3 regions of the Blautia sp. MSK18_10 genome follow, and region 1 is predicted to be linked to each of the others. Evidence: riboswitches for the same ligand, from Rfam matches in the RefSeq annotation. Region 1 holds a riboswitch; each other region holds the start of a gene.
The links. A riboswitch is a leader RNA that binds a small molecule or an ion and turns the genes downstream of it on or off. The one in region 1 is predicted to bind cyclic di-GMP.
Positions count from the first base shown of each region.

Region 2: linked by a shared signal. The riboswitch ahead of LI074_RS07490 (substrate-binding periplasmic protein) and the one ahead of LI074_RS04830 (ABC transporter substrate-binding protein) in region 1 are both predicted to bind cyclic di-GMP.
Region 3: linked by a shared signal. The riboswitch ahead of LI074_RS12415 (response regulator) and the one ahead of LI074_RS04830 (ABC transporter substrate-binding protein) in region 1 are both predicted to bind cyclic di-GMP.

Region 1 covers NZ_JAJCGT010000006.1:98,059-108,238, forward strand. The annotation lists gene LI074_RS04810 (6-phospho-beta-glucosidase) at 1-621, opposite strand, end outside; gene LI074_RS04815 (beta-glucoside-specific PTS transporter subunit IIABC) at 689-2,605, opposite strand; gene LI074_RS04820 (MurR/RpiR family transcriptional regulator) at 2,938-3,780, opposite strand; gene LI074_RS04825 (ATP-binding protein) at 3,955-6,189, opposite strand; gene LI074_RS04830 (ABC transporter substrate-binding protein) at 6,248-8,026, opposite strand; cyclic di-GMP riboswitch class I at 8,244-8,319, opposite strand; gene LI074_RS04835 (DUF3786 domain-containing protein) at 8,695-9,315, opposite strand; gene panD (aspartate 1-decarboxylase) at 9,850-10,180, shown strand, end outside.
Region 2 covers NZ_JAJCGT010000013.1:42,871-53,050, forward strand. The annotation lists gene LI074_RS07480 (ABC transporter substrate-binding protein) at 1-1,824, opposite strand, end outside; gene LI074_RS07485 (ATP-binding response regulator) at 1,824-4,007, opposite strand; gene LI074_RS07490 (substrate-binding periplasmic protein) at 3,991-4,806, opposite strand; cyclic di-GMP riboswitch class I at 4,986-5,079, opposite strand; gene LI074_RS07495 (MATE family efflux transporter) at 5,243-6,586, opposite strand; gene LI074_RS07500 (Lrp/AsnC family transcriptional regulator) at 6,805-7,263, shown strand; gene LI074_RS07505 (helix-turn-helix domain-containing protein) at 7,407-7,718, shown strand; gene LI074_RS07510 (NAD-dependent protein deacetylase) at 7,819-8,796, opposite strand; gene LI074_RS07515 (NAD-dependent protein deacetylase, SIR2 family) at 8,845-9,744, opposite strand; gene LI074_RS07520 (Rrf2 family transcriptional regulator) at 9,895-10,180, shown strand, end outside.
Region 3 covers NZ_JAJCGT010000032.1:17,085-27,264, forward strand. The annotation lists gene yaaA (peroxide stress protein YaaA) at 1-84, opposite strand, end outside; gene LI074_RS12400 (peroxiredoxin) at 84-539, opposite strand; gene LI074_RS12405 (DUF6219 family protein) at 543-755, opposite strand; partial or broken gene LI074_RS17940 (Hpt domain-containing protein) at 1,035-1,337, opposite strand; gene LI074_RS12415 (response regulator) at 1,517-4,375, opposite strand; cyclic di-GMP riboswitch class I at 4,554-4,629, opposite strand; gene LI074_RS12420 (ABC transporter permease) at 4,869-5,771, opposite strand; gene LI074_RS12425 (ABC transporter ATP-binding protein) at 5,771-6,682, opposite strand; gene LI074_RS12430 (hypothetical protein) at 6,699-6,983, opposite strand; gene LI074_RS12435 (helix-turn-helix domain-containing protein) at 7,008-7,178, opposite strand; gene LI074_RS12440 (hypothetical protein) at 7,166-7,300, opposite strand; gene LI074_RS12445 (ATP-binding protein) at 7,494-9,416, opposite strand; gene LI074_RS12450 (RNA-guided endonuclease InsQ/TnpB family protein) at 9,829-10,180, opposite strand, start outside.

The sequences.
Region 1 (10,180 bases):
ATACAGGGCTTTCTTCTTATTATCATATTCCGAGAAACGCACTCCTGAATTTGTCCATCCAAAGATGTCTGCCGATGTATTACTCTGGTTATTGATCTCGTTAAATGTCATCCAGTATTTTACCTTATCTTTATAACGTTCCATAACGGTTACTGCATAACGTACAAAGAAATCTATCACCTTACGGTTGATCCATCCGCCGTATTCCTTAGCCAGATGATACGGCATCTCAAAGTGGCTTAATGTGATAACCGGCTCGATACCGTATTTTAACAATTCATCAAACATATCATCGTAAAATTTAAGACCTTCTTCATTCGGCTCTGCCTCATCACCATTTGGGAAAATACGTGTCCATGCAATACTTGTTCTGAAACACTTGAATCCCATCTCAGCCATCAGAGCAATGTCTCCTTTGTATTCATGATAGAAATCCACTGCCACATGGTTCGGATAATACTTTCCTTCTACTACTCCGTCTGTAATCTCACGCATCTTTGTTGCGCTTCCGCCAGTCATAACATCAATGACACTTGGGCCTTTTCCACCTTCGTTCCATCCGCCTTCTAACTGGTTGGCAGCTACCGCGCCGCCCCATAAAAATGTATCTGGTAATGCCATAATTCTTCCTCCTGCACTTCATGCGGAAATCTTTTCAAAGATTTCCGCACTCTTTTTTCTATATTTTTTAAGATAGTTCAAGAAGCTCCACTCCGACAGTTACCTGTCCTTCTGCCTTCATCTCTACATCATTGAATTCGTCACTGTTTGTAACAACAATCGGTGTAGTCACTTCATATCCGGCTTCTTTGATTCCCGGAATATCAAATTCCAGAAGAAGCTGTCCTTTTTTCACCTGCTCACCTTCTTCTACATGGATGGTAAAGCATCTTCCATTCAGTTTTACAGTATCCATACCTACATGAATCAGAATTTCTACTCCGTCTGTACTTTCCATTCCAACTGCATGATGGCTGTCTAATAATCCGACAACTTTACCATCGAACGGCGCATAAACCTTTCCTTCTTCCGGAATGACCGCACATCCTTTTCCCATCATCTCACTTGCAAATACCTCATCGTGTACTTCGCTTAACGGAATGACTGTTCCTGCAAGTGGGCTCTCAATCTTTTTGATCTCTGCTGTCTGTTCCTTCTGCTCCTGTTTTTCACCGGAAAGCATCTCTGTCCCTGTAATTTTTTTTGTTTCTTCTTCACTTTCTTCTGCTTCATCAACCGGATCGTCAAATCCGACAATCTGAATTGCCACGATCGTGATCACAAAAGCAATCACGCATGCCAGTGCCTCCCCGATAAAGGACATCGGTGCATCTTTGCTGATTGCATTTACGATTGTCAGAAGTCCCGGAAGTCCGGCATATGCGTAGTATGCAGAATGGAAGAAACTCATTACAACTGCTCCGACTGCACCGCCTGCACATCCGCAGATAAATGGTTTCTTAAGTCTTAATGTTACTCCATAGATGGTAGGCTCTGTAATACCGAAGATTCCTGTTACTCCGGCTGAAAGTGCCACACCTTTAAATTCTTTATTTCTGGATTTGATAAATACTCCGAATGCTGCAGCTACCTGTGCCACAACAGCGATTGTCTGGAATGCCTGGAATGTATCACAGCCATTCATATCGAAGTTGGCAAGTACGACCGGTGTAATTCCCCAGTGCACGCCAAAGATAACGACTACCTGCCATAATCCACCGATGATCGCTCCTGCCAGTGCCGGTGCAAAAGCTACTAATGCATTGTAACCATTCGCAATTGCATTTGCTGTAATCGCAGATGCAGGTCCGATTACCATGATCGTTGCCGGAACCATGACCACAAAACAGATCAGTGGTGTCAAAAGCGGCTTGGCTGCATCCGGAAGTTTCTTTTCGATAAAATGCTCCAGATAAGAAAGTACCCATACCAGAAGCAGTGGTGGAAGTACGGTAGATGTATAAGTTGTCTCTGATAACTTCACACCTAAGAATCTTACCACATCACCATCTGCGATTCTTGCTGCGATATCTGCCCATGACTGGTTAACCAGTGCACAGCAGCATAAGATTGCAATGTATGTATTACATTTAAAATGCTTTGATGCAGTGATCGCAATGAAGATTGGTAAAAATGTAAATGGCGTCCATGACATGAAGTTCAGCACTTCATAAGTTCCTGTCTCTGCAAATGAAGGTGCCGCCATCGTGATCAGAATCAAGGCTCCCTGCAACAGACCTGCTGCTGCAAGAATGTATACGAATGGTGCAAATACTGCAGACATCGTTGCGATAATACGGTTAACAATGTTCTGCTTAGGCTGTTCGATTTCCTGTGCAGATGCATCCAGATGCAGGGCTTCTGCAACCGAATCATAGACTTCTCCAACATGAGTTCCGATTACAACCTGGAACTGTCCGTTATTTTCCACAACCGTGATAACTCCTGCCAGTGCAGATACTTTTTCTTTTGCTCCTTCCGGCGTCTCTTTTAATACCAGACGGAGTCTTGTCGCACATCTTGTGGCATTTACAATATTCTTCTGTCCGCCCACGACATCGATGATATCCAGGGCAAGCTTATGATAATCTCTTACCTTTGCCATATGAAACTCTCCTTTTCCTTTTTCTGATCCCTGTATCCTCCGGAATCTGTATACCTCTGTATGTTTGTTTAAGAGTTTTTACATGCATGTATCTCTCTTTCTATCTGACAAGTACACTATAAATAATTTATCGTTTTCTTACAATTCTTTTGCTTTATTCTGTTAAATCGTTTCATATTTTTCTTTTTGTTTTTTATCTTTCTCGAAACAATGTTTCAGGCGTAAAAAAAGACATGTTGTTTTTGTATATATTGCACAACATGTCTTTGCGAAATCTGCCTATATCAAAATTTACATTTCCGGTATCACTTCCCGACATTGATCCAGAACATTTACCATAACAACTTTTTGCCCGACTTCTCATATTTATTATTCAATGCAAGATTCTCATCGTATTTCCTGCTGAATTCCATGCCATATAAGATATCCAGCAGATATTTTCCCGAAGCAAAGAACATTGAACTCCAGAACTCTTCTACTTTCTCAGAACCTGCTGCATACAGGAACTCATCCGCCTGTTTTGATACAATCCCGTCACGCACTGCAGAGATTACGATAACTTTCGTACCGCCCTTTCGCAGCATTCCGGCAATCTCTGCCAGTCGTTCATTTTTCCCCGTATGACTGATCAGAATCGCTACATGCCCATCTGCCGGCATTGCTGCATGCAGTCCCTGAATATTCGTCGCGGAATGGACATTCGCCACTTTTCCTGCATGGAAGAAAAGTGAACATCCATAATCTGCCAGATACACATTCATATCATATACGTAAAAGTCCACGCACGATGCATCTGCGATCATACGGCCGATCTTTACCAAATGACTATACGACAATTCCTTCTTTGTTTCTTCAATTGCCTGCCTCTGAACCTGTGTTGCCTTTCTCACCATCGTTACAACGTTCTCACGTTCAGACATCGTTATGACTTCTTCTTCCTCAATCGTTTCATATTGTAATTCCCTGACCAGCTGCAGTTTGAATTCCGGGAATCCCTTCGTTCCTAATTTCTGACAGAATCTTGTCACCGACGCCGCACTGGCAAATGTGGCATGACCAAGTTCTCTGGATGACATCTCTTCAATCTTTTCCGGATGTTCCAGAATATACTTCCGGATATCCTGTTCCCGTTCCGTCAGATTCTTATGTTTTTTCATATCCTGTATCAGCGACATAGACATTCCTCCATCGTCTGATTTGATTCTATAATTGTACCAATTGGTTTCGTAATATGTGCATTCATACCGGCTTTAAATGACTTCTCTTTATCTTCCTCAAATACATTTGCGGTCATGGCAACGATTGGGATATTTGCTTTCTTATTATTCTTTAGAGTACGGGTTTATTATTTAATGGTTACTGAGCAATGACCTGCGTTTCGGTACCCCCCCCCCGCCGCCGGATTTTATGCTTCTTATTGTCTTTTCCAGCGTCTTCATATCAACCGGTTTTGAAATATGGGCATTCATACCAGCCGTCAGAGAATGCTGAATATCCTCTGAGAATGCATTGGCGGTCATGGCAATAATCGGAATTGTCTTTGCCAGCTCATGGGAGCTTCTGCGGATTGCCTTCGTCGCCTCATAGCCGTTCATGACAGGCATCTGTATATCCATCAGGATCATATCATAGTCACCAGGAACAGACTGTTCAAATGTCTCCAGAGCCCTTTTACCATTTTCACAGATTGTACACTCTGCGCCCTCAATCTTTAACAGTTCCGTCAGAATCTCCGCATTCAGTTCATTGTCCTCTGCACATAGGAATCTCATTCCTTTCAGGATATTGCCATCCTGCTCTTCTGTTTCTGCCTGTGAAGCCGGAGAAGCAGATCTTTCTTCTGCGATTTTCAGATCCATAAAAACCTCAAAACAGCTGCCCTGTCCCGGTTCACTTTCTACATCAATGGTTCCGCCCATCAAGTCAACCAGATTTTTGGTGATTGCCATTCCAAGACCGGTTCCCTGTATCTTATTTGTCAGAGAATTTTCTGCACGGGTAAAGGCATCAAAAATCCTGTCCTTGAAATCTGCCGACATTCCCATACCATTATCGCAAACTAAAAAACGATACTTTGCATAAACAGATGAATTTGATTCACATTCCTCTGCCAGAAGCTGAATTTCTCCGCCTTCCTGTGTATATTTTATTGCATTAGACAGCAGATTGCTGAAAATCTGCATCAGATGAACCTGATCCCCATTCACCCACTCATGCCGGATGTTTTCTTTTGTAATTGTAAGAGTCTGCTTCTTTTCATATATCTGAGAACGAAATATAGTATCAAGCTCCTGTATGAAATCCGGAATAGAAAAATCAGAATACTTGAAGACAGTTTTTCCTGCCTCAATCTTACTCATATCCAGAACCTCATTAATAATCCCCAACAGATGCTGTGAGGAAGTGTCAATTTTATCCGCATACTCTATTACCTTGCCTTTATCACCGGCATCATGTCTGATCAAGGACGTAATACCAATGATCGCATTCATAGGAGTACGTATATCGTGAGACATATTGGCAAGAAAACTGCTCTTTGATCTGTTCGCCTCCTGTGCCACCTGAAAAGCATCCTCCGCTGCCTGTTTTGCCTGCCGCAGCTTTGTATTCACTGTTTCCAGTTTGGCATTATTTTCCCGCTCCACGCGAATCGCTTCCTGCTGGTTTCTGTACATGACAAAGGAAATCCCCAGCATAACACAGACAGCTACGATAACCGTAAAGATAACAATAAATACCATAACAAAATTGACAAGTTTTAATGTATTCGTAGCAACATATTCTGCCGGAACCAGAAAGATAAGTGTCCATTCGGCATTTTCCATTCTTTTTAATCCGTAAAAATATTCTGTTCCATCCAGAACTGCATTAGAATAACTGCAGCCTTTTTCTTCCAGTTCCGCCTTTGTTTTCTCAAAGGAAGAATTGTGAAGATACTTCATATTCTGTAAAACAGAAAATACATTATGGCCCTTGATCAGTTCCACCTGATTGCTGTTGAACAGTTTAGATCCATTATCATCCAGTACATACACACTGTTGTTTCCGTTATAAGCTTCGCAGTTAAAATATGGATTCAACTGTTCCATGTCCTGGGCAATTCCAAAATAAAGAATTGAAGTTTTCTTTTCTCCGTTTTGAAGATATATGGGCTCCGGCAGACGATTCAGAAATACCATCTTTGACTGATTGTCTGTCATGGAATCAAAAACAAAACTGGTCTTTTCAGGACTTTCTTCAAAATAATCCAGATCCCGGAAAAGTCCCCTTTTTCCGGATTCTGTATAATATCCGCCTTCTGAATCCACGGCCATCAACGTGATCTTATGATCTGCATATGCTGATAATTCATATTTCTTTTTCATATGTCTGCAGAGTTCATCTGTAGTCTGTATGTTTGCATCTCTCAGATAATTACATTCTTCCGTTACCCGATCCCAGTGGGAATCGATCACATCCTCCAGATTTTGAAACATCTGACGGGTAATCTCTTCCATCTGGTTTAATCGTTCTTCATAGATAATATCCTGGATATAAGTATGATACAGGAAAAAGAATGCAAAAAACATCGCTATACCAGTCATACAACAACCCCATATTAAGTTCCGGTAACTCTTTGCCTTCTGCATCCTTCCCCTCCGCTTATTTCCATTGAGCGTCTGCTTCACTTAAAGTCTTAAATTGCCCAAAAAACTCTTTTGCCGCATCCATACCTACAATACCACTGTCTGTCACTTCCGTTTCCGATGCCAGTTTTTCACTGATTCCGGAAATTGCAACCTGATAAGTCTTTCCATCCTCCAGTTCCATATCTTCAGGATTTACCAACATATATGGATAATTCTTGCCTGTACCAACTGCATCATAACCTTCTTCATACAATGCCTGAATCTGTTTTCCTGTCAGCCTGATTGTTTTAATCGTCTGTGACCAGCCAGTCGGAAGAATGATACATACATCATAGTCTGTAATATTCTTTGCATACAGTTTTCCGCTCACACCATCATTGTTCTGGTTCGTACCATTTCCACTGATCCATGTTCCAAGGGATATAAGAGCAACGTCACTTCCGGTTGCCTCGGCAAAGCATCTGCCCACCAGCTTTGCACAACTTTCCTGTGAAATTTCCTCTGTAGCTGTTGTGATCACTTCCGGCTGATTATTTACCACGCTGTCCTGATCCTCATCCAGCTGATCTGCCACATCCTTTATTGATGCCTTATCCTGCATGAATTCCTGCATTTTGGTTCCGGTATTTACAATCGTATTTTCCCATCCGGAATAAATAAACGGTGTCGTATTCCCTGCATTGATAAAATCCGAAATATCTGCATAGAAGGTGTCATCTGCCTTTGCATCTTTGAAAGGAAGCAGTCCTGCTTTTAATGTACTGTCCGGATACAGGGCACTGGTTCCTTCTACCGTAGACAGCACCTTCATGACTTTTAATGCATCTTCAAGTTTCTCAGGATCATTCTCCAGCTTTTTATTCAATCCATAAAAACGGTTTACATTTAAAATAAATACATTCTTGCTTCCATCTTCAGACAGGTATGGCATCAGACCAAATTTGTCCGTTGTATCTTCTGATTCCATAATGCCATTCTGTGGTCCCAATAGAAACAGTGAATTTCCCTTTATAAAAGCTTCTCTTGTTTTACTATCATCTACCGGATCACTGTTGCTGCAGTCAAGCATACCGAGATTTTTCCATTTCTGGATATATTCCATGCTGTCCATCATGCCTTCCGTGTCACTGACATTTGCCTTTCCTGACAGGTAATCTTTCTGCCACTGCTTTCCAGACATAGTACCAAGGAATCCCGCATCCGCAATATTACATATATACTGGAAGGCTGAACCAGGATACTGAATCTGTGCCATACATAACGTAACTCCTGCTTCTTTTGCCTTGTCTGCAAGTTCTTCAAGCTCTGTAAAAGATGTTGGCAGCTTCCAGCCATGCTTCTCAAGCAGTGTTTTATTATAGGTGATTCCATAACAGTTGTACAAAGATGGAAGCATATAAAGTGCACCCTCATCGGATACATCTTTCAGACGTGATTCCACATAATTATCTGTAAAATCGTATCCTGAGAGATCAATCATCTTATCACTGACATCCACCACATCTGGCTTATAAAAAGTCTGTGTGCAGATGTCCGGAAGATCATCTGCCTCTAACATATTCTGCAGACAGGTTGTTGTATTTGCTCCGCTGTACGGGACTACTTCAAGCTCAATCTCTGGATATGTTTTATGCACTTCTTCTATAAAATTGTCCACTTCCAGATAAGGAGCCATAAAAGTAATTGCTTCGTGCTTCTTTGGTGTTTCATCTGTTTTCCCACACCCTATAAGTCCTGTTGCCGCTATACATGCCAAAATAAGACATGCACTTTGTACTTTTTTGATTTTCATATTTTTCTCTCTTCTCCGATAAAATCATTATGGTTCCGTTTATGAAATAACATCCCTGCTTGCAGGATTCTTCGCCTGCGAAGGGTCGCTTCAGCGACATAATTCCCCTCCGTCGCAGTGCGATCCTGCCCGGAGGGCTTTTTTATGTTATAGGAACATTACGGAGTAATTTCCTATAACATAAAAAAACACCGTCTCACAGACAGCGCACATCATTTCATGCAACTGGCTGCCATTTTACAGGCCCTGTAGCTTTGCGTCACAGACTTTCATCTGCTTTGCCGATCGTCGTTCTATTACAGATTGTAAATTTGTGCAAAATATTGATTTCATTATACTCCTACATTCCACTGTACACAAGAAAAACCTCGCCGCTTTAACGCTAAAAAAAGAACAGCCGATTATATATTCGAACTGTTCTCCTACTTCCGAATTCCACGCAACATTGACATTACTGTTTTCTGCTCATTTGTACTTATAGCAATCCTCTTAAATGCATTATTTACGAGGATTGCTATAGATTGATTATTCCATATTCTTAAAACAACAGCTCCATCTGATCCCCCACTTCAATTCTCGCAGTGACAAGTTCATCCGGTTCTTTCCCTCTTTTGTGTTCAGCTTTCAGATACTGCGTACCGCCCTCCAAATGACCGGCTGCAATGTATTCAGCCGATGGTCTGCAGTATAGTCTTCAGAAGATCTCCCTGAAGATAATAGGTTGTCTCAAAATGAAGATATGATAACGATACCTTATCCCACAACAGTAAAATCTTTGGCAGGAATTCTTCATCCCCATCCCAGAACTGAAGCAACACAGAAAAACCCGGAAGAACAGGCATTTCAAATGTCAGATCCGCCCCTGCCAAACGCTCCGTCTGCTTTCCCCCCAGACAGGTGCAGGCCTGCTTTACCTCTTCCACTTTTCCTGAAAATGCTTTTGCATACTTTTCCACAAAGGGGGCTGTTGACGGACTGCTTCCGGCAGTTACAAACCTGCTCACAGGCTGCCACTGCCCGGTCAAAGGCGGCAGTACTTCCTGTCCGGAGCAACAGAGAAAATCATAAATTGTCATAACAATTGTATATTCTCTGCAATCCGTCCATTCATCATCCGCAACATATTCAATGGCACCATTTCCGCGATCGATCCGATATTCTGTTCCGATATATTTCAAATACAGATATTCTTCATCATGTTTCAATCCATATTTCTCTATCAGCTTATCCTGATCATACTTTAGAAACAACTTTCTTCCCGTATATACCTGTTTTTCATAATTATCCATAATATACTTTATTCCATTTCTTATTTAACCGAATCCGCCCGGCACACTACTCTCTTTTCATAGATATATTCTAGCAAACTGTCTGTCAGAAATCAATTATGTTTTATCGTCTCGGGATTTGGGATAGTTGTATGTGAACAGTAGATAAACAATTTATTGACAAATAACCGACCAGATGTAATAATACCACTCAGAGATAGTATTTGGACTCAAAACTATACTCTGGCTGAAATCACTGGAATCTTATATAAAAACAGCCAGCCGGAACCCGAAAGCGGAAACGGAAGGATGTATGTAATTTTAAAAGATAGGAGCCGGTATTTATGATACAGGAAATCAGATTTCCCCTAATCTATGGAATAACAAGCCATATTTTATGTATCAGAAACAGGACTCAATATACAGGGAATCAATCAGAAGCGTTTCAGGGTCAAAGTGTATCCTGATGCGCTTTTTTTGCAGATCATAAAGGTATATTTCCTTTTTATGGAGCTGCATGACTCTGATTTTTCCCGCAGGAAAGGACTATATAAGATGACAATAGAAATGTTAAAAGGAAAAATCCACAGAGCAACTGTTGTCCAGGCCGAACTGGATTATGTGGGAAGCATTACTGTGGATGAAGAACTGCTGGAAGCTGCCGGAATACTGGAATATGAGAAAGTTCAGATTGTAGATGTGAACAACGGCAGTCGATTCGAGACATACACAATCTGCGGAAAACGCGGAAGCGGTATGATCTGTCTGAATGGAGCAGCAGCAAGATGTGTAAGCACAGGTGACAAGATTATCATCATGGCTTACGCAGAGTATGAGCCTGAAGAGGCACGTACTCATAAGCCTGCAGTTGTATTTGTAGATGAAG
Region 2 (10,180 bases), on a different contig from region 1:
CTCTGCAAGAATGGCATTACCATCTGAAACATATGTTGTCCAGGTATCTTCCACAGAGGTATCCCCTCCATCAAATACAATATTTTCCTCTGCCGGATAAGCTTCCATATATTGTGGTGCTGCAAGGCAGGTCACAGTAAAAGTATCCTTGTCCTGAATCTGTTTTCCATTCTTTGTAACTTTACTCAATGTATAACCATTATCCGTTTCCTTGATTTCTACAGAAATACCGCTGAACACAGGCAGAGAGCCGCGGTTAAAGGGGATAAAGCCTCCCTGGTAGCCTTCTACGAAGTTTCTGACCGTTTCCTTCAGTTCTGCCCCGCTCATCTCACTGCTGTAAGCGGAAAGCTCGTTTGGCATAATCATGTTGCCTGCCATTTTTTCTGTATAATCGGCCTTCAGTACATTTCCTGTAAAGCTGTTTCCTGTTGCAATCAGCACATCCGTCCCATAAATACCGCGCAAAGTGTTTGCCATAACAGAATAGGCTTCATTGCCTCCGCTGGTATGGAAACGATTGGAATAAGTTTTCTTTGAATCCAGCACAATATCCTCAGAAGTGGATTTTTCTTCAAGAAGCTGGGAATTAAATGACTGATAAGCCTGCTCTGCATTATATTCTCCTGAGATCATCTTAGACACCACATCCCTGGAAATGGAAAAAAAGTCATTTGACGCAATACGGATATACATATGGTTTTCTTCGATCACAGGTTTCACATCCTTCAGATATTCCGTAAGCCGGAAATCCACATCCTGGCTATAGCTTAACAGATCCTGCCCATCATAAATGATCCGGTTCTGCGCATCCTCTGAAAGCATTGTGTTCAGTACCTTCATTGCTTTCTGCCGACGTGTTTCATCCTTTGTCAGGTCACGGTTTAAAGCTATCTGGAAATATGGTGTAGTCATCAGCCACTTTTCGCCGTTCTGCTGAAAGAATGGCAGGAATGTTGTGTTAATGCCCTGATCCTGGAACATTTTTACACCGGCAGAACTGCCGAAATACATGGCAAGCTTACCACTTTTGTACATCTCAACCACATCATCATAATTCATATCCAGATCATCCTGGCTCAGCCCTGTATCCTGAATAAACTGCTCCATACGTTCAAAAGCCTCCGGCCAGACGGTACTGTCCAGACCTTCTCTCTTTGTATTGTCCGGGTCACTGTAGATGGTACGCCACTTACGTCCATCCCCAGAAGACAGCTCTGATGCAGACAGACCCTGCAGTGTTTCCATACAGGTATAATCATAGTAATAGTCTGCAGTAAACCCACGGATACCCACCTCATCAAATGCCTGGCAGGCAGAAACGAAGCTTTCATAATCCGTTGGAAGAGGAATATCATACTTTTCAAAAAGATCTTTGTTCACTACAAAGCCATGGGCATCTGCACACACAGGAAGCCAGTTTACGCTGCCATCCTGATTTCTGAAACTGTTAAGGTATGTATCATAGACAGCACCTGCAGCATTGGTTGTGGAAAGATCCATCAGACTGTCTTTCAGAGGACTTGCATCATGGAGGGAAAACCGGCAGCAGGTTATAATATCCGGCAATCCACCGTTTTCGTTCAGAAAACGATAGAAATCCAGATCATTATTGCCTACTACAAATTCAATGTTGATATCCGAAAGCTGTTCCTGGATGTATGATGCGTATTTTTCATACAGATTTGTAGTCCATAGATACACTGTGATAGTTTCCGCGTCTTCTTTTTCCGTACTTTTCCTGCCGCAGCCAGACAGAAGTGACATGACTGTCACCATCACCAAAAGTACAGAAACTAACTTGTTCCATTTTTTCTTTTTCATTATAACTTCTCCCTCTGATCGCGTTTTACTAACTCATTGATCACTTTTACTAATAATTTCCCATCAACAGGCTTGGCAATATGTTCATCCATTCCTGCTTCCTTTGCTCTCATTTTGTCCTCAGTGAACGCGTTTGCTGTCATGGCAATGATCGGTATCACTTTTGCATCCTCTCTGTCCAGAGAGCGGATCATCTTTGCTGCTTCATATCCATTCATGACAGGCATCATAATATCCATAAGAATAACATCAAATTCTCCAGGTCTGTTTTTTCTGAATATGTCAACAGCCTTCTGTCCATTCCATGCTTTTGTCACCACAGCGCCTTCATTCTGAAGCACAAATTCTGCAATCTCCATATTCAGCTCATTATCCTCTGTCAGAAGAACATGGAGCCCCTGGATAGAAGTTTCTGTTTTTTCTTCCGTTTCATTCCTGTCCTTCATATCTGCATCAATCTGGAATGGAATCCGGATCACAAATGTAGTCCCTGTGCCTTCTTTACTTTCAAAGGAAATGGTTCCGCCCATTTTCTCCACCAGTTTTTTTGTAATTGGCATTCCCAGTCCTGTTCCGGCGAATTTTGTGCGGCTTCCTGCATGTTCCTGTGCAAATGGTTCAAAAATGCGTTTCTGGAATGCCTCTGTCATTCCAATTCCGGTGTCTCTGCAGACAAATTCCAATGTGGGCATTGCTGTCTGTTTCGATGGGATTTCCCGACAGCTGATATAGACATATCCGTTTTCTTTGTTATATTTCACCGCATTGGACAAAATATTCATCAGAATCCGTTTCACATGCACCGGACTTCCAATAAGATTCCAGTGTGTAACTTCTTTCTCTTCCCAAATGATCCGGATGTTCTGCTCCGCAGCCATATGTTCGATCACACCCAGTATTTCCTCAAAAATACTGTTCAGATTAAATGGGATGTCTTCCAGAACCACTTCATCTGACTCCAGCTTGCTCATGTCCAGAACCTCGTTTATCAGTTCCAGCAGCAGATGGGATGTCTTTTTGATCTTTGCCCTGCATTCCGTCTGTTTCTCCATATTGTCTGCATAATGGTCTGCCACATTGATCATGCCGCAGATTCCATTGATCGGTGTCCGGATATCATGGCTCATTCTCTGCAGAAACTCAGTTTTTGCCTCATTGGCTGCTTCTGCTTTTTTTGCTGCTCTTAGAAGTTCTGCTTTATATGTTTCATCTTTTTCCTTTTCCTGTTTCCGATGTGCCAGATCCGCTCTGTAACCCCAGAAGCAGAATATACCGAATATGAGTAAATAAAGAAAAACGACAGCTGTTACACTTAGTGGCAGGTTACGGAATACTTCCGTATCCGGAAGATAGGTATAAATATAATAATCCCGCTGCTTCAGCATGATTCCGTAACCTCCGGTTCCTTCATTTTTTAAATGAAAAATATGCTGACTGTCTGTATGCTCTTTCATTGCCTGGACAACCTGGTTGCCGGCAGTATCCTGTCCCAGCAGGCTTTCATCGTTGCTGGCAACGATGGTTCCCTTGTCTGCAACAATAATCGTTCCATCCTTCTGAGTGCTATAGCCATTTAAAAGGTTCTGTATTGTCAGGGTATAATTTCTGACAAATTCCGAAGATGTATAATAATAAATTGCAACCATACCTGGTGCATCTTTTCTGGCACAGGCTGCAATGTCGATACGTGATCCGTCTTCTCGGTCAATCCGTTCCGAATAAGATCTTTCTTCATATCCGGTAAAATCCATGATAATGTCTTTTTGCAGATAATCTGTGATCTCATTGGTCAGAGCCTCATCCATGCTGTATTTGCAGACTGTCTTTCCCTCTGTATCCAGCACAAGGATACCATCCACCCAGAGGGTCTGCAGATTTTCTTTTAGAAACTCCTGGCTTAGCCGGCCGCCGTTTTCTGTTTCCATGTCGATATTCGTACTCATCTGTCTGGCACTTTCAATGGCGCGGAGGAGACTTTTAGATTCCGAAGCTTCATTATAATGGGTGTAGGTGGAACACTGCACTTTGACATAGTTTACAGTTTTCACCATCCTGTTCTCTGCTTCCTTTTTCTCTGCCTGAAAAAAGTAATACAGGGAAGCTGCAGTCACACAGATTCCAAGCAGAATGCCGAATATCCAGAATCGTTTTACTTTTATTCTTCTCCTAATATCCAAGATCATCCACCTCCAGATACTTCTGGGGATCATCCAGATATTTTTTAATGATTTTCAGGGATGTGCCATCCTGACGCATTTCTTCCAGCGTCTGATCCATCTGCTCACAGATTCCTCTGTCATCCTCTTTTGCAAAAGCAACACCTATCCCGACCACCATCAGCGGATCTTCCAGGATACGGAAGCTTGCATCATAATCCTTCATGTACTGGACAATGGATTCCTCATGTGCAGCAACTGCATCTACATATCCTTTTCCCAGAAAGGTATAGATCAGTTCCCTGTGCCCAAGACTGATCAGATTGCCCAGTTTGGGGATCCTTTCATCCGTCCGGTTCAGAAAGATGCCTTCCGGTTTGGTTGTGGACTGGACGGCAAGGTTCTTTCCCTCCAGGTCACTTAGTTTATAGATATCACTGCTCTCATTTACAGCAACTACCTGGCGGCTTGCTATGTAGGGTCCTGCCCAGCGGTAATCGTCAAGGCGTCCTTCCATGGAAAAACAGCCCATAATACAGTCGATCTCTCCGCTTTCTACCAGTTCTTTTTTCTTCTCCCAGTTGATCTGGACAACATCCACCTGATACCCCATTCTTCTGAAAGCTTCTGTAGCCAATTCCACATCAATTCCTGTGGGGATTCCATCTTCATTCAGATAATTGTATGGCGGATAACTGTCACTGCCCAGGGTGATAACGGGCTTTTCTCTTTCTTTTTTGGTGATATTTGTGTTTTTGCACCCTGCCAGGGCAGTTGCTAAAATTCCCACAAGCAGAATGCCTGCAATCACTCTTTTTCCTTTCATCTTTTCTCCATTCCTGCTGTTCTTCTCTATTTTCCATCAAAATTTAACCGAATCAGGTAAGTCCCCTGCGGAGGTTGCAAATATCCGCTTGAAGACAAAAAAAAGTTCCTTGTAAAAAATTTTACAGGAACTTTTTCCATAATGCCCATTTAACATTTACCTTTTTTATTACTGAGGCATGATGCAACCGGCTGGCATGGCCAGATTTCAATCTGACTTTAGCTCCTTCTGGCTTTGCGCCCCGGCTTTTCAACCGGTTTGCCAATAAATGCCATAAAAAATTATTTTTTATTATAGCACTCATACTATATCATGTCTATAAGAAAATATGTTACTGTTCACAGCAACACGCTTCGCGGGATATTGCCAGTGAACAGTAACGAAAATATACCTCTTAACATACGAATCCAGCTTTCCATCAAAACTTAAGAGAAATTTACCGGAATGAAACTCCTTCATCAACCGGCCATGATTTTCTAAGTGCCCCATAGGAGATCAGAAAATTCGCAAGCCATCCGGCCGGTACAGCAAGCCAGACAAATGCAATTCCATAACGCGGTGCAAAAATCAAGGCAACTGACAGCCGAATGGCAAGATTTACCATATTGGCAATGAGAAACGGCCGCATAATTCCAAGTCCACGAAGAACTCCATCTGTTGCCATCTTAATACCCATAAAAATAAAGAAATATCCCAGCCATTTCATATAATCCCCGGACACCTGATATGCCAGAGCGGTTCCATCTTTTCCAAGGAATAAGGAAGAAATTGGGGTGTGCAGTGTTTCAATGACTATGAAAGCAAGGACTGCGAAACACAGGTCCAACACCAGTGCAGCATGGTATCCTTTTTTGATACGTTCAATTTTCTTTGCTCCAAGATTCTGGGAAACATAGGGCGAAACCGCATTTCCAATGGATACAAATATCAGTGAAAAAACATTCTCTACTCTCATGGTTGCCGCATAACCTGCCAGCGCTTGTGTACCGAAGGGATTTACAACCGCCTGTACGATCATCATACCAATTGACACTGTGGATTGCTGAAGAACCGATGGTACTGCAATACGAAGCATGGAATGTAACTCCTGCCTGTCAAACCAGTTAAAGCGGCTTTTATATCGACGCATCCGGTTAAAGAAAATCAAAAGCGAAAACACTGCGGAAATCCCCTGCGCAATGAGAGTTGCAAGGGCGGCACCGAACACACCCAGCCCTAAACCTGCCACCATCCAAAGATCCATAACAATATTCAAAACAGAAGAAAATATCAAAAGGCCCAACGGAATCTTCGATTCACCGATGGAATTGAACATCGTTGAAAGGATATTGTACATAAACAGAAAGGGAAATCCCACAAAATAAACACGCAGATACAGTACCGCTTCATCCAGTATGTCAGCAGGTGTTTGTAATAAACTCATCATAAAATGAGAAAAAACAAAGCCAAAAACCCCCAGAAGTATACTCAGAATCAGAAAACTGATCAACGATGTTGACACAATTGTTTTCATTTTGCTATAATTCTGAGCTCCAAAATAGCGGCTCACAAGTACGCCTGCTCCTACACCAGCTCCCAAAGCCACACAGATGAAAACATTGGTCAAAGCGGCACAGGCTCCAACTGCCGCAAGTGCAGAGGATCCCACAAACTGACCGACGATAATGGAATCAGCCATATTATATACTTGTTGAAAGAAGCTGCCCAGAATCATAGGCATTGCAAAAACAGTCAGTGCTTTAAGAGGGGCATCTGTGATTAAATATTCATCTTTTGACATTCTCATTTTCCTCCATCAATTCCTGCTTTTTATCCGAAATCACGATTGTATTTTCAAAATGTAAGTTTAAGATTTCGTTACGCAACAATTATATGTAATTACAGCAAATAAGTCAAGCTGCTGTTTACTTTTAGTAATATAAATGATATGATATTTGATATTGAAAAAAACTGCTATCAGATGGATATTATTTTATATTATTTTACAGGAGGGAACTTATGTACCTGGACGGTTTAGATGAGCTGGATCAGAAGATTATCCGGCTGCTTATAGAAAACGCACGTATCTCTTACTCTGATATCGGTGAAGAAACCGGTATTTCCAGAGTGGCAGTAAAAGCCCGTATCCAGGCTTTGGAGAAAAGAGGCGTAATCGAAGAATATACAACAATTATTAATCCGCAAAAAATCAGTGGGGCTGTATCATGCTATTTTGAAATTGAAACAAAACCGGAGTACCTGGCGCAGGTGACAGATATATTGTACAAAAATAATACAATCACACAGATTTACCGTGTCACAGGAAGAGACAGGCTTCATGTACATGCCGTTGCTTCATCAGGTGATGAAATGGAATACTTCCTGCACAATGTCATTGATACACTGCCTGGCATTATCAGCTGCAGTTGCAATATGATCTTATCACGCATTAAAGATATTAAAGGATTACGGCTATAAAAGTCAAAAGCTGCAACCAACCTTGATCCATACAGTCATGTCACCCTGCCAAAGTGAATTAAATATAACGCTCTTAGCCACTTTTTGACTTCAACAGTTTGCTCTTCCTGAAACGCCTCGCAGCTTTTCAAAATAACAATAAAATGCCCATTTTTCGTACACGGGAACATATCCTAAAACGCCACTATACTATTGAAGAGTTGTCAAAGCAGTACCTGATGAACACCACTACTTTGAAATCCGTTTTCAAAGCAGTCTATGGAATGCCCATCGCTTCTTACATGAAAGAATACCGTATGAAATTGGCATCGAATATGCTGTTGCAGGAAGATAAATCTATTTCGGAAATTGCCGCCGCTGTGGGATATAAAAGCCAAAGTAAATTTACATCGGCTTTCCGAGATATATTTCAGATATTACCTACTGCATATCAGAAACTGTATCGTAATCAATAATTTTAATACAAAACTGCACCCACAATATCCCTGAGTGCAGTTTTGTATCAATCAATATTCTAATGTTTCTCCATCAAGTGGAATATCAAGAACAAGCATCCTATACAAATGCACTTTCCTCTTTTGCTTTCCGCAAATCTTTTAACACTGTTCCTATATCTCCCAAAATAGCAATTCCCTTATCTTCAATGAATTCCGGCAAAAACTGATATTCTGAATTTACGGAAATATAATATGCATCTTTCAAACTGTTTGTCAGTTCCCAAAACGGTTCCTGCATAAACATCGGTGTCATGCGCCCTACTCCAAGTTCTATCAAGAGAATTTTTCTATCTTTGTTCTTTTGAATGTATTTTGAGATTTTCTCATATTCTTCTTCGTATTTTTTCCCTTGCAGAAAATTCCCATATCCTCTTACCCACGGAAACATTTCCGCACCACAATGAGGGCAGCGAGGAATCAGTTCATCCGGCACCATTGTCCCCTCTCCCATAGCCGCAATCATATCTGCCACAGGTTGTACGGCATCCCATGTTTCATCCTGACAGCACTGGGAACACTGGAAGAAACGATGATCTCCCTGAATCTCACTGACCTTTTCTTCCGGATAAATCTTTACAAACTGTGTATCCTGATTAGTCGTTAAGATATGAAAGTCCTTTCCCTGCAAGATTCTATCCAAATCCAGATATGGATCTCTGATAGGGGCATTTTGTGTAGCATTTAAAAAGGTTGCCACATATCCCCAGTGTTCATTTCTTGTAGAAAACCGATGCATCATGCCGCTAAAAGCACCTTTGAATCCATACTTATCTGCAAATTTTCCAAAATGCTCACGAAAAGAAGGGGTATCACTATAATAAAAGTCACCACCTCCAGCCGCTGATAAACCGGATGCTCCGCCTACTACGATACACTCTGCCTCCTGCACTCTGCGAACAAATTCCTGAATCTGTTCCTCATAAGGAAGTGGTTTTTGTTTGCTCAACACTACAGCAGTACCGCCGGATGCATAGGTACTATAGTGTCTGGAATAGTTCATTTGTGTTTTCATTACCAAATTTTCATAACAGCTCATTTTTTTCATTCTCCTATCTCACAACTGTAATATCTTTAACCACCTTACTTAGTCTATCCTTCCCTTTCTGATTTCCTTTAACGCTACCGTAAGATTACCATCCACACCGATGGATTTTTCTTTGATTTCTTCTGGAATGTAAATTTCGCCCTTGTTAAATGTGATATATCTTGCCTGTGGTTCTACTGCTGCTAGCTGCATCAAAGGAGCTTTAATCATCTGATTTCTCCAACCAATACCAAATTCCAGAATTACCAGCTTCTTTCCATGTAAATTCTGAATAAATTCTTGATAGCGGGCAGCCTTTTCTTTCCAATTTTTCGTTTCTGTAAACGAGGACATCTCACCCCAATTTACTTCCATATCTCCACCGCATTTTGGACATTTCGGCAGTAACTCTTTGGGTACTCTTCCGTTTACTTCCTCTTCTGTCATGGCGAGAACTGCTTTTTGATTAGGATAGACCTCGTCATGACATCTGTTCTTACACCGCATCTGGGTTAATTTCCCTTCCATTTCAAAAACACGGTCTGCCTCAAAACCTGCCGGCACAAAATGATCCTCCGCATTGGAAGTTACTACGAAATATTCTTTATCCTTTACCAGTGCATAGATGTTTTTCATAATCTCACTCGGCTCATCCTGCATAGCTTTTGCCTTAACAAGTCTGCTTACAAACGCCCACTTTTCTTCTACCTTCATTGGCACTGAAAATCCATGTAAAACACAACGCAGTCCGTATTTTTCTCTGAAATCTCCCATATTTTCCTGAAACCATGCGTCATCTGCAAAAATATTATATCCCTCTGCGATAGACAAACCATTACTGGCTCCAATCAAAATACCATCTGCTTCTTTGATGATTTGGCTTATCTCTTGATATACATTCATCTTCACCACATTTCCTTTCCCGCCAGAAAACTGACTTGTTCCTCCTTTTGCATACACCACTTTATCTCCTTTTTTATATCAGATTCCACACTTTTTATTTTGCTTGACTTTTATTTTTTTACTTGTTAAAATTAAATTTACATCAAGCATTAAAATCATATTATCATGTAAATTTAAAAATTGCAAGAAGAAAATTCGAGGTGACAAATGAAATATTCCACAAAGCTTAGTGACACCATTCATATTCTTATATTTATTGCTCTTGGAGATGACGAACAACTCTCCAGCACAAAAATCGCAGAAAGTATCAAGACAAACCCGGCTTATGTCAGACAGCTTATGGCAACCCTGAAAAATGCAGGCATTGTTGTCAACACACAAGGTCATGCGAATGCCGCTCTTGCAAAATCGGCAGATAAAATCAATATGTATGACATCTACCGAGCCGTAGAGGGCGATAAGCCGCTGCTTCACCTGGACACAGATACCAATC
Region 3 (10,180 bases), on a different contig from region 1:
TTCAATAAATTCAGGCAATCCATCCGGCGCTATGCTGTCAGTATCTGTAATCATCTTTTTAGCAGGGGATAATATTATCTTCATTAATCTAATTCCTTAAGCATATTTTCAGGATCATCTGCTGCTTTGACTTTATCATTGGCTTTGATGATAACTCCCTGTTCATCGATAAGATATGTAGTTCTTACCACAACCATAGAGACTTTGCCATAATTTTTCTTTTCTTTCCATACATCATAAGCTTCAATAACTTTCCGCTCTGGATCTGCTAAAAGTGTAAATGCCAGTCCATATTTTTCCTCAAATCTCTTATGAGAGGATACAGAATCCTTACTGACCCCAAGAATAACTGCACCTTTTTCAATAAACTGAGGATATCTCTCGGAAAAACCACATGCCTGTTTCGTACATCCCGCTGTATTATCCTTGGGATAGAAATATAATACTACTTTTTTTCCTGCATAATCCGATAATCTGTGTATTTTTCCATTTTGATCTGGCAACTCAAAATCAGGTGCCTTGACCCCTACTTCCAACATTAATTATTCCTCCCTCTCTGTAACTTTCTCTTTATTCACCTTTTTCTTCCTATTCCCGGAAATCATTTTATGCCCTGTATATATCGCCATTGTCATACATAGTATAGAGCTTAACGCAAAGTATTTGTGGCTTGATTTTAACCCTTTATGTCCAGTGTAAAAAGTACCAATCATTGTGATCAATGCTCCTACTGACCAATATTTATGTGCTTTCATATAATTCCTCCGTCTTTTATCTTCGGTGTTTTTAATTGTAATTATACTATACAATAATCAGATGTCAATTTGATAATGAAACAATCAGGGCAGCCGGGTCTTTGACAGTTACATCGATTATAAAGTCCATTAATCCCGCATAAACTCTAGGTTTTCTTTGTCAATCAATTTGTTTTGATTTATAGTAATGTCGAAAGTAGTTGAATTATTTTAAATCAGATAGTATTATCTTTTATAGAATCTTATCTATTACTGAAGTAACGAGAATGCGACGCGCAGTTATTCAAACACTTTGAATACATCAAATCCCGGATCTTCTCTCTGGTATATTATCTTCTGTTTTTCATTTATTATAGTTAATTGCCCCGAACTTGCATTGTAATCAATCGAATTTATGCCACTGTTCGATTTGAAGAAATCGATTTTTTCCTGCATAACCTTGATAAGATTCTGTGAATAAATCTGGTTCGGTAAGGATTTATCACTAACCTCATACAGACGGTCAAAGGAAAGATTCTGACACACCCCTTTCAATGTGTGCGCACTGCGGAAAGCATCTTCATAATTTTTATTTTCCAATGCCTGTTTTAACTGTAGATAACTCTGGTCTTCAAGGAACTTTAATGTAAATCTCTAAATCAGTGCTTCGCTGTGAAGGCGTCCCAAAACAGCCTCATAGTTTCCTCCGATAGCTTTATAGCACTCCTGCATTGTCATCTTTTAGCCCTGTCAATTGTATTCCACTAATTCATGAACCTCTGCTAATCATTATGAACATACCTTAAAATCGTTTTTATAACTTCCTCAATCACAATCGGCTTTGACAAATGTGCGTTCATTCCTGCTTCCATACACTTTTCTGCATCTTCCCTAAATGCATTTGCAGTCATAGCAATGATAGGGATTGTTTTTGCATCCTGCCGTTCCAGGGATCTTATTGTTTTTGTGGCAGTAAGCCCATCCATCACCGGCATCATGACATCCATTAAAATAACATCGTATGTTCCTGATTCGCAGGCTTCAAAGTGCTGAACAGCTTCTAACCCATTTTTCACTGTTTCTACTTTAGCCCCATTTTCCGTCAGTATAAATTCTGCTATTTCCGCATTCAGCTCATTATCTTCAACCAATAATATCCGGACACCTGATATATCTGCATTGAAATCTTCTTTTTCTTCCGGCCGTGCATTCGTATCAATTTTAAATGGAAGTACTACAGTAAAACAGCTCCCTTCACCAAGCTTGCTTTCAACTGTTATGGTTCCGCCCATCTTTTCTACAAGTTGTTTCACAATAGGCATTCCCAGACCTGTCCCATTATAATCAGAACGTGGGGAATTATCTGCCTGTACAAATGGAGTAAACAATTCATTTTTTATAAATTCTTCTGACATTCCAATTCCATTATCTTTTATTTTAAATTCACATGTCATGTGATCTTCTGATCTTTCAATCGTTCTCATACTCATGTAAATAGAACCATTCACCTTATTGTACTTCATGCTGTTTGTAAACAGATTCATCAATATTTTTTTCAGATGAACTGCGTTGCTCCAAACATATATACCACTGTAATCATCATGTTCTCCTATAACATGAAGTCCTTTTTCTTCTGCCTGAAAAGATAGTGACTCCGTGATTTCCTGACATACCTGATCCAGATTGATGGATTCATCACCAAAAACCACTGTATCTGATTCTAACTTTGCCATATCTAAAACATCATTTATCAATGATAGTAGCAGCTTCGATGACTCATATATTTTATTCATGCAATCCTTTGCCCGCTCAGCATCATTTCCGCTTTTCTCAAGAATCGTAAGCATACCAATAATACCATTGATCGGTGTTCTGATATCATGAGACATGTTATTTAAAAAGGAAGTCTTAGCCTTATTGGCACTCTGTGCTCCTACAAGTGCATTTTGTAATTCCTGCTGTTTTTCTTCAAGCTCCTGATTCAGCTTCAATGCCTGCTCAGCAGACTTCTTGGATTTTTCTTCCGCACGTTTTGATTTTTTCAAAGAATCAAGAATTATACACAGGACAACGAAAAAAGAAATTCCAGCGATAAGTAATACTGTCAGTAAATTGTCCTGAATAAAATCCTTCGCTGTAACTTTTCGTGAGGAAACATTATACGAAACTACTGCACCTGAAAATTGAGTTGTAGGCATAGATGTCAGTGTTTTATTCAGAATGGACAAAAGAACCGGTTCTCCCTGCTGAATAGCAAATGGAACATCAGCTTCTTTTGTCAGGAAAACACTATGAAGCTTATTATTTTTCAAATAGTCTGAAACAGTACCTGAATTGCTTACAATACAATCCGTCTCCCCTTTCTGCATTGCTTTTACTGCTGCATCTGATGTTTCATATTCCACAACCTTCCATTGCGGATAATTGTATGAAAGATATGCTTTCAATGCAAAATCATCTTTTTCAACGGCAACTATATTCTCTTTATTTTCATCAAAAGAATCCTTTGCCGTAATTGCTGCCATATTCAGAGTCAATAGCGTATCCGACAAAGCAAATCCATTTGTTTCTGCAAAGTATGGATTCTGGTTTGCATGAAAAATCAGGTCTATTTTTCCATCCTGCAATGCCTGAAGCAGTTCACTTCTTGTCTCATATTCATTTAATTCATATTCCAGAGTCTGACCTTGCAGACAATTTTCTGCAAGATCCACATAATCTGTAATAACACCTGTCAGTTTACCTGTTGATGGATCTACACTGCTGATACCTCCATCCTGATTCAAATACCCTATCCGGATTGCACCATGCTGCCCGATCCACTCACTTTCTTCTTTTGAAAGAAACGAGCTGCTCTGTGCAGAAAGATAACGCCTGTAGAGATCATCTGTGTAAAATGGGTTGTCATCCTTGATTCTGCGCATAGCACTATCCAGTGATTCTTTGATATCCGGACGTTCTGGATTTATAGCGAAATAGATTTCTGTCTCTCCAATACTTGTAAGCGGTGAAATATCCGATTCTTCCCAACGGGGGTCTTCTTGCGAAACGAAGCAGTCAATTTCATGGTTCGACAGTTTGTCCATAATTTCTGTGTTTGTAGAAACATTGATATGCTTCGTATACAGACCATATTTTGATTCCCATTCATTAAGCACATCCTCCACTATATTATCTTTAAACACACCAATATTTTTTCCCTCAAAAGAATCCAAATTTCCTGCTGTAAGATCCATATTGGATGCATCCGTATAGATGTAATATTTCTCTTCCCCCATAGGCATATCGGAAAAAAGCATTTTTTCAGCACGTTCGTCTGTATAGGAAATGCCACCAAGAATATCAATCTCTCCATTTTCCAACTGTGTAAAGCAGTTTTTCCAATCACTTGTTATGTATTTATATGTCCATCCTGCATAACCTGCAATATCTTGAAGATACTCATAACCATAGCCGCTTCTTTCTCCCTTTTCATTGACTACATTATAAGTTTCCTCAAAAGATCCTACCCGGATAACATTGTCAGAGTTTTCTTTGGCAGATGCAGGAACGGATAAAACAATAAAACATATAATTGTGCAAAATATAATGTAACAAAATTTGAAATTCATTATATTCTGTACTAATTTGCACTTCTTCATCTTTCTCCCCTCCTCTAGGCTACAGTTGCTTGCTTGCTTCCAGATTTTAATTTTACATTCATTAATTATCAATAACCTCCACACTATTTTTCACAATATTTTTCCAAACAGCTTCTGTATTACTTATTCAAGTGCTCTACCATAAAAAAGCACTGTCAAACAGACAGTGCACCTCATTTCATGCAACTGGCTGCCATTTTACAGGCCCTGTAGCTTTGCGTCCCAGACTTTCATCTGGTTTGCCAATTTCCATATTATAGCTTTAATACTTATGCAAAAAAACTGGTTTTATTATACTATAGCACTCTACTGTACACAAGAAAAACATTACCGTTTTAACGCCAAAAAATAAAAAAAAGAACAGCCGATACATATACTCGAACTGTTCTTCTACTTCCGAAGACCACGCAGCATTGACATTACTGTTTCCTGCTCATTTGTACTCAGATCGTTCCATATCCCTAGAACTTTCACCCGCTAAAAACAATATTTCCTATCGTCTGCCTTCACCCGCTAACAACAATGTAACCACATAGTAAATAATTCCAAATACAGCTATACTTCCCATCATAATGCCAATCATCTGATTTATACTCACCACATTTCCATGAAATACCGGATTGCAATCAAGCGTGTCTCTTATCGCTTCAACCATTTCATCCGGATAATTTTTTCTCTCCATCTCTCTGAAAACTCCGTGAAGCATATGATTCTTAATCAATGAAGTGGCATATGTACTCGGAAGATAAGACAGTGCCTTCTGAAGACCTGGTCCAAAATTTGAAATCGGCATATAAGCACCACATATAAAACCATATCCTGCGCTGACAATTGTACCTACAGCCGAAAGCTGTCCCTGTGTTGTCAACGGAAAGCTAATGATACTTGAAAGCGTACTTCCAAATAGGACGAGCAATATCATATCAAATAAAACCCATAATATGTCTGCTGTATTCATATACCATCCCATTTTAAGTAAATATCCCAGGCATAATACAAACGCAAGTCCATTGACCATCAATGAATTAGCTACTGTTGACAGAAAATATCCCAAATAAATTTTTTCCTTGCTGACCGGTGCAACATTAAAATCCTTCCTTGTTCCATTTGCCTTGTCCTGCACCATAGTCAGATTCACACAAAATGTTACAGTGATACAGCTCACTGCCATAAGTGATGCTGTCAGTTGTGCTGCCACGGTTCCATTAATAAGCTTATCCGAAATTGTAATCATATCCGGAATTGCTGCTGTAAAAGAATCTTTGAAAACCTTTGCAAGAAATGTAGCATACAGAACAATTAGAATAACTGGTGTGATCATTGATGTAAACAACATACCTTTATCTTTAAAAAACAGTTTCCTGTTCCTGTCCATTAATGCCAATACTGTTCTCATCAGCGTTCACCTCCAAGCTTCTTTCCTGTGACTGCAAGAAATACATCATCCATACCGCCTTTTACTACTTCATAATCCGTGAATAGGTCCTGATGCTCTACAATAAGCTTCGTAGCTTCTTTCGTATTTCTTACTTTTATCTGATATCCGTCACGTATTTTTTTATATTCTCTGTTCAATGACTTTATTTCATCTTCGGAAATACCATAAACAGACACTATATCCTGTACATAATCATTTTTAAGTTCAAATGGTGTACCTTCCGCTGCAATACTTCCTTTGTCAAGAATCACAACATACCCGGCATTAGCAGCCTCTTCCATATAGTGTGTAGTCAGAAATACTGTCATATTTTCAGTTTTCTGAAGTTTCTCGATAACATTCCAGATTAACTGCCTTGTCTGCGGATCAAGCCCTGTAGTAGGCTCGTCAAGAATCAAAATCTCCGGTCTGTGCAATAATGCACGGGCAATATCAATTCTTCTTCTCTGACCTCCCGACAGCTTACCTACAGGTCTGTTTAAAAACTCGTCAAAATCCAGAATCTCGACCAGCTCCTGTAATCTCTTATCAAAGGCATTTCCTGTAATGCCGTATAAAGCAGCTCTGCTCTTTAGGTTTTCTTTCACCGTAAGCGGTTTATCAAGTACGCTATCCTGAAACACAACACCAAGCATTCTTTTTGTCTGTGCGCCGACTTTGTCAGTTTCTATTCCGTTTACTTGAACCGTTCCGCTGTCTTTTTTCTGCAATCCGCAGAGAATGGAAATGGTTGTACTTTTCCCTGCACCGTTTACTCCAAGAAACGCAAACAATTCTCCTTTTTTCACACGAAAGCTCAAATCATTTACCGCTTTTACTTCGCTAAAGCTTTTATTCAGATGACTGATTTTAATGATATCTGATTCCATATCTTCTCCTTTTGTTTCATCTTTCCTTAAATGACGCAGTATACGTTGGATTTACCTTTTTTAATAGAATCCATATGTTAAAAAGTAATATGAAGGCGAAAATCGTCCATATCCATGCCTGTGGCATTAAATAAAGGATTCCGTTTACATCTCCACCACCAAATGCTCCACTGAGTAAACACAAATATATTGGATCCAATACCAGCATAATTACTGTTATATAATAAAAAATAGCCTTCACAAGCTTATTCTTTATTTCACAAATTTTATCCTTAAAATATACCAATGTTCTGGTCTTCACATAAGCATTATAACCTCCAATACGTCATCTATTTTTCTTTCGAGGATCTGTTGGCTTTACCGCATCTTTTGGTATTAGCCAAGTCTTTCCCTTTTTCTCTGCTCCAGGCACTCTTCCCTGGCTACATAAAAGAGAAATTCTTCTAGATGAAATTCCCCATATTTTTGACATTTCGATCGTTGTTATATAATCCATAATTTTCCTCCAAACGATACAACAAGCCTATTATAAGTATATTCTTTTATCGGAATAGTTTCAACCAAAATTAAGTTTTCTTCTAGGTTGTTTGATTTGTTATTGTTTTCTAAGATTTTCACAAAAAAAATCCTCCTTTCGTATGTACGGATGCGTGAAAGGATGAAAGACGCATCCGGCCAAGAAAAAAGAGCCTACGGAAAACTCCGTAGACCCTCATTGCTTTTCTGGCGATTATAATAATATCACATCGAAATAGAAAAGTCAGTGCAAGACCAGTGCAAACTTTTCATCAGAATTAACTTCTTTGTTTTCCTAATCGTGTTTAATGTATTTAGTGATAGTATCGATTAATTCCTCCATGTTAATCGGCTTGGAAATATGGTCATTCATGCCTGAATCCAGGGATTCCTGAATATCATCTATAAAAGCATTTGCAGACAAAGCTACAATTGGAATCGTAACTGCATCAGACCGCTCTATACCCAAGGCTCGAATGGCTTTTGCTGCTTGGTGTCCATCCATGTTTGGCATCATAATATCCATCAAAATAAAATCGTATGTGCCTCGTGGATGATTTTTAAACAAATTCACAACTTCTTTTCCGTCTGATGCGCGTGTTACGGTCATACCAGCATCTTCCAGCATTATCGTAGCAAGTTCAGCATTTAAATCATTATCCTCAGCCATAAGAACATGAATACCCGTCAAATCTCTATGTAGATGTTGTTTTTGTTCTGATTGAATAACCTGTTCTGTCAACTCCAGTGGGATCTCCACTGTGAATGTAGAACCTACACCTTTTTTGCTCTCAACAGCAATTGAACCGCCCATCATATCCACATATTTTTTTGTGATGGCCATACCAAGACCGGTTCCCTTATATTGGGTTCTGGCATTAGCATCATCTTCTTGTGAAAACGGATCGAATAATTTTTTCTGGAACTCTTCGCTCATGCCAATACCGTTATCTCGAACAACATAACGAGTTATGATATGTTTCTCATCCGCTCCTGGGTAACTGCTGATATCCAAAGTAATCTTTCCGCCGTCCTTTGTGAATTTCACAGCATTGCCAAGAAGATTCACCAAAACTTCTCGGATACGCACAACATCCGCAAGGACATATGGGTTCTTTGAGATTTCTCGATGTACTTCAAACTTAAGATCTCGATTATAAAGAAGTCCATTCATAATCGCCTGGACGTTATCTGTCAATTGAGTAATGTCCATTGGCTCGGGCGAAATAGTAACTTTTCCACTTTCAATGCGAGTAAAATCCAGAACGTCATTCAACAAAGAGAGAAGATGATTCGAACTTTTTTGAACTTTCTCCAAGCTACCATGAATATCTGAAACCGTGTTCTGGTGAAGCGCAATGTTTGTAAATCCAATAATGGCATTCATCGGCGTTCTGATGTCATGGCTAATACTAAGCAAAAACGCAGATTTTGCTTTGTTGGCAGCATCTGCTTCCTCAGCGGCGGTCATTAATAATTGTTTTTGTTTTTGCTCTTCTGCCTTGCTTTTCTGGTAAACATAATAGGTATATAGACAAATTAAAAGCAATATAGCTCCTGCGACTAAACCGCAGATGATGGAAATATGATTCGTCTTTTCAACCATTCCATAAGCTGATTGCATATCCATTTCAATGCAAAATGCGCCAATGATTTCTCCTGTCCCATCAAGATTTGCGCTTACAGGATAGCAAGCCGTAAAAATCGGACCCCATGTTGTATCAATGATATCCTGAGAGTACACATTCTCCCCAGAAATAGCCCTATCAATATACGGAACCATTTCTTCCTCAATATAATCTCCAGGGTGTCTTACATCATCCGCATCCGGATTCAAACCGTCTACCACATAAACGAGTTTTCCTTCTTCATTTTTTTTAGCGGTGTAAATATATCGAGTAGAATTCAGTGTTCTGATTTCATTGAAATATGAAGAAATATCCTTATATAATTGCTTCTTTTCATCAGATTGATCTTTGATTTGATCAAAATCTTCTTTGCCGATTCTTCCATTCACAAGTTTGTGTACTGCATCTGCACTCGCTGTGTCACGTGTGATTTCTGTTTCAAGGGCGGTCTTAGTGTAAGAACTTTGCAGAATATATGTGTACGACGCTATTACAAAAATCATCAAAAGCCCCGCAATCACAAAGATACTGCCTGTATTCTTCAGCCTAAGGAGTTTTTTCAAATTAATTCCTTCTTTTGTTTTCTTCATGCTGCTCATTCACATCCTCTAAATCCTAATTTATCAATTTTATCATAGCACATTTTCATACAGTTTTTAATTCCAAAACTTCCAATTAAAGCCATCGGCTTAACGTAACGTATCACTTCGTTTTATGAAATTGGTACAAGCATCAGTTTCTGTTTCCGGATACAGAATACCACTCTCTCTTCCAAGTTTAAAACAGCGCATCATCCATATCATGTTTCGTGCAAGATTCCGCATGGTCTGCATACCGTTACTGAAAACTTATAAAAAGTTATAAACTTCTATGTTCCATTCCTACTTCAAAGAGTATGCTTTTGATGATATAAATATCTATCTACTCACAAGTTCTTGTACTCTCCATAGGCGTAAATTCCGAACTAACGTATCCGTACATATTTGCATTAACATTTCAGTGTCAGCCTGCAAATTTTTCTCCATAAGTCTTGAGATTTATAGATGCCTGGAAATCTCTGTCAATCATATTCCCACACGCACATCTATAAACTCTGTCAGATAACTTCAGATCTTTTTTGATATTTCCACAACAGCTGCAAAGCTTTGATGATGGATAAAACCGATCAGCCACAATAAGCTGGATCCCTTTATCGCTGCATTTGTATTCGAGCTGTTTTCTAAACCAAAAAAATCCCTGTGCCTGGACTGCTTTGGATAAATGTCTGTTTTTCATCATTCCGCTGACATTCAGATCTTCAATACATATAAATCTTGGTTTTCGATTTATGATCTCCGATATGGTCTGATTCAAA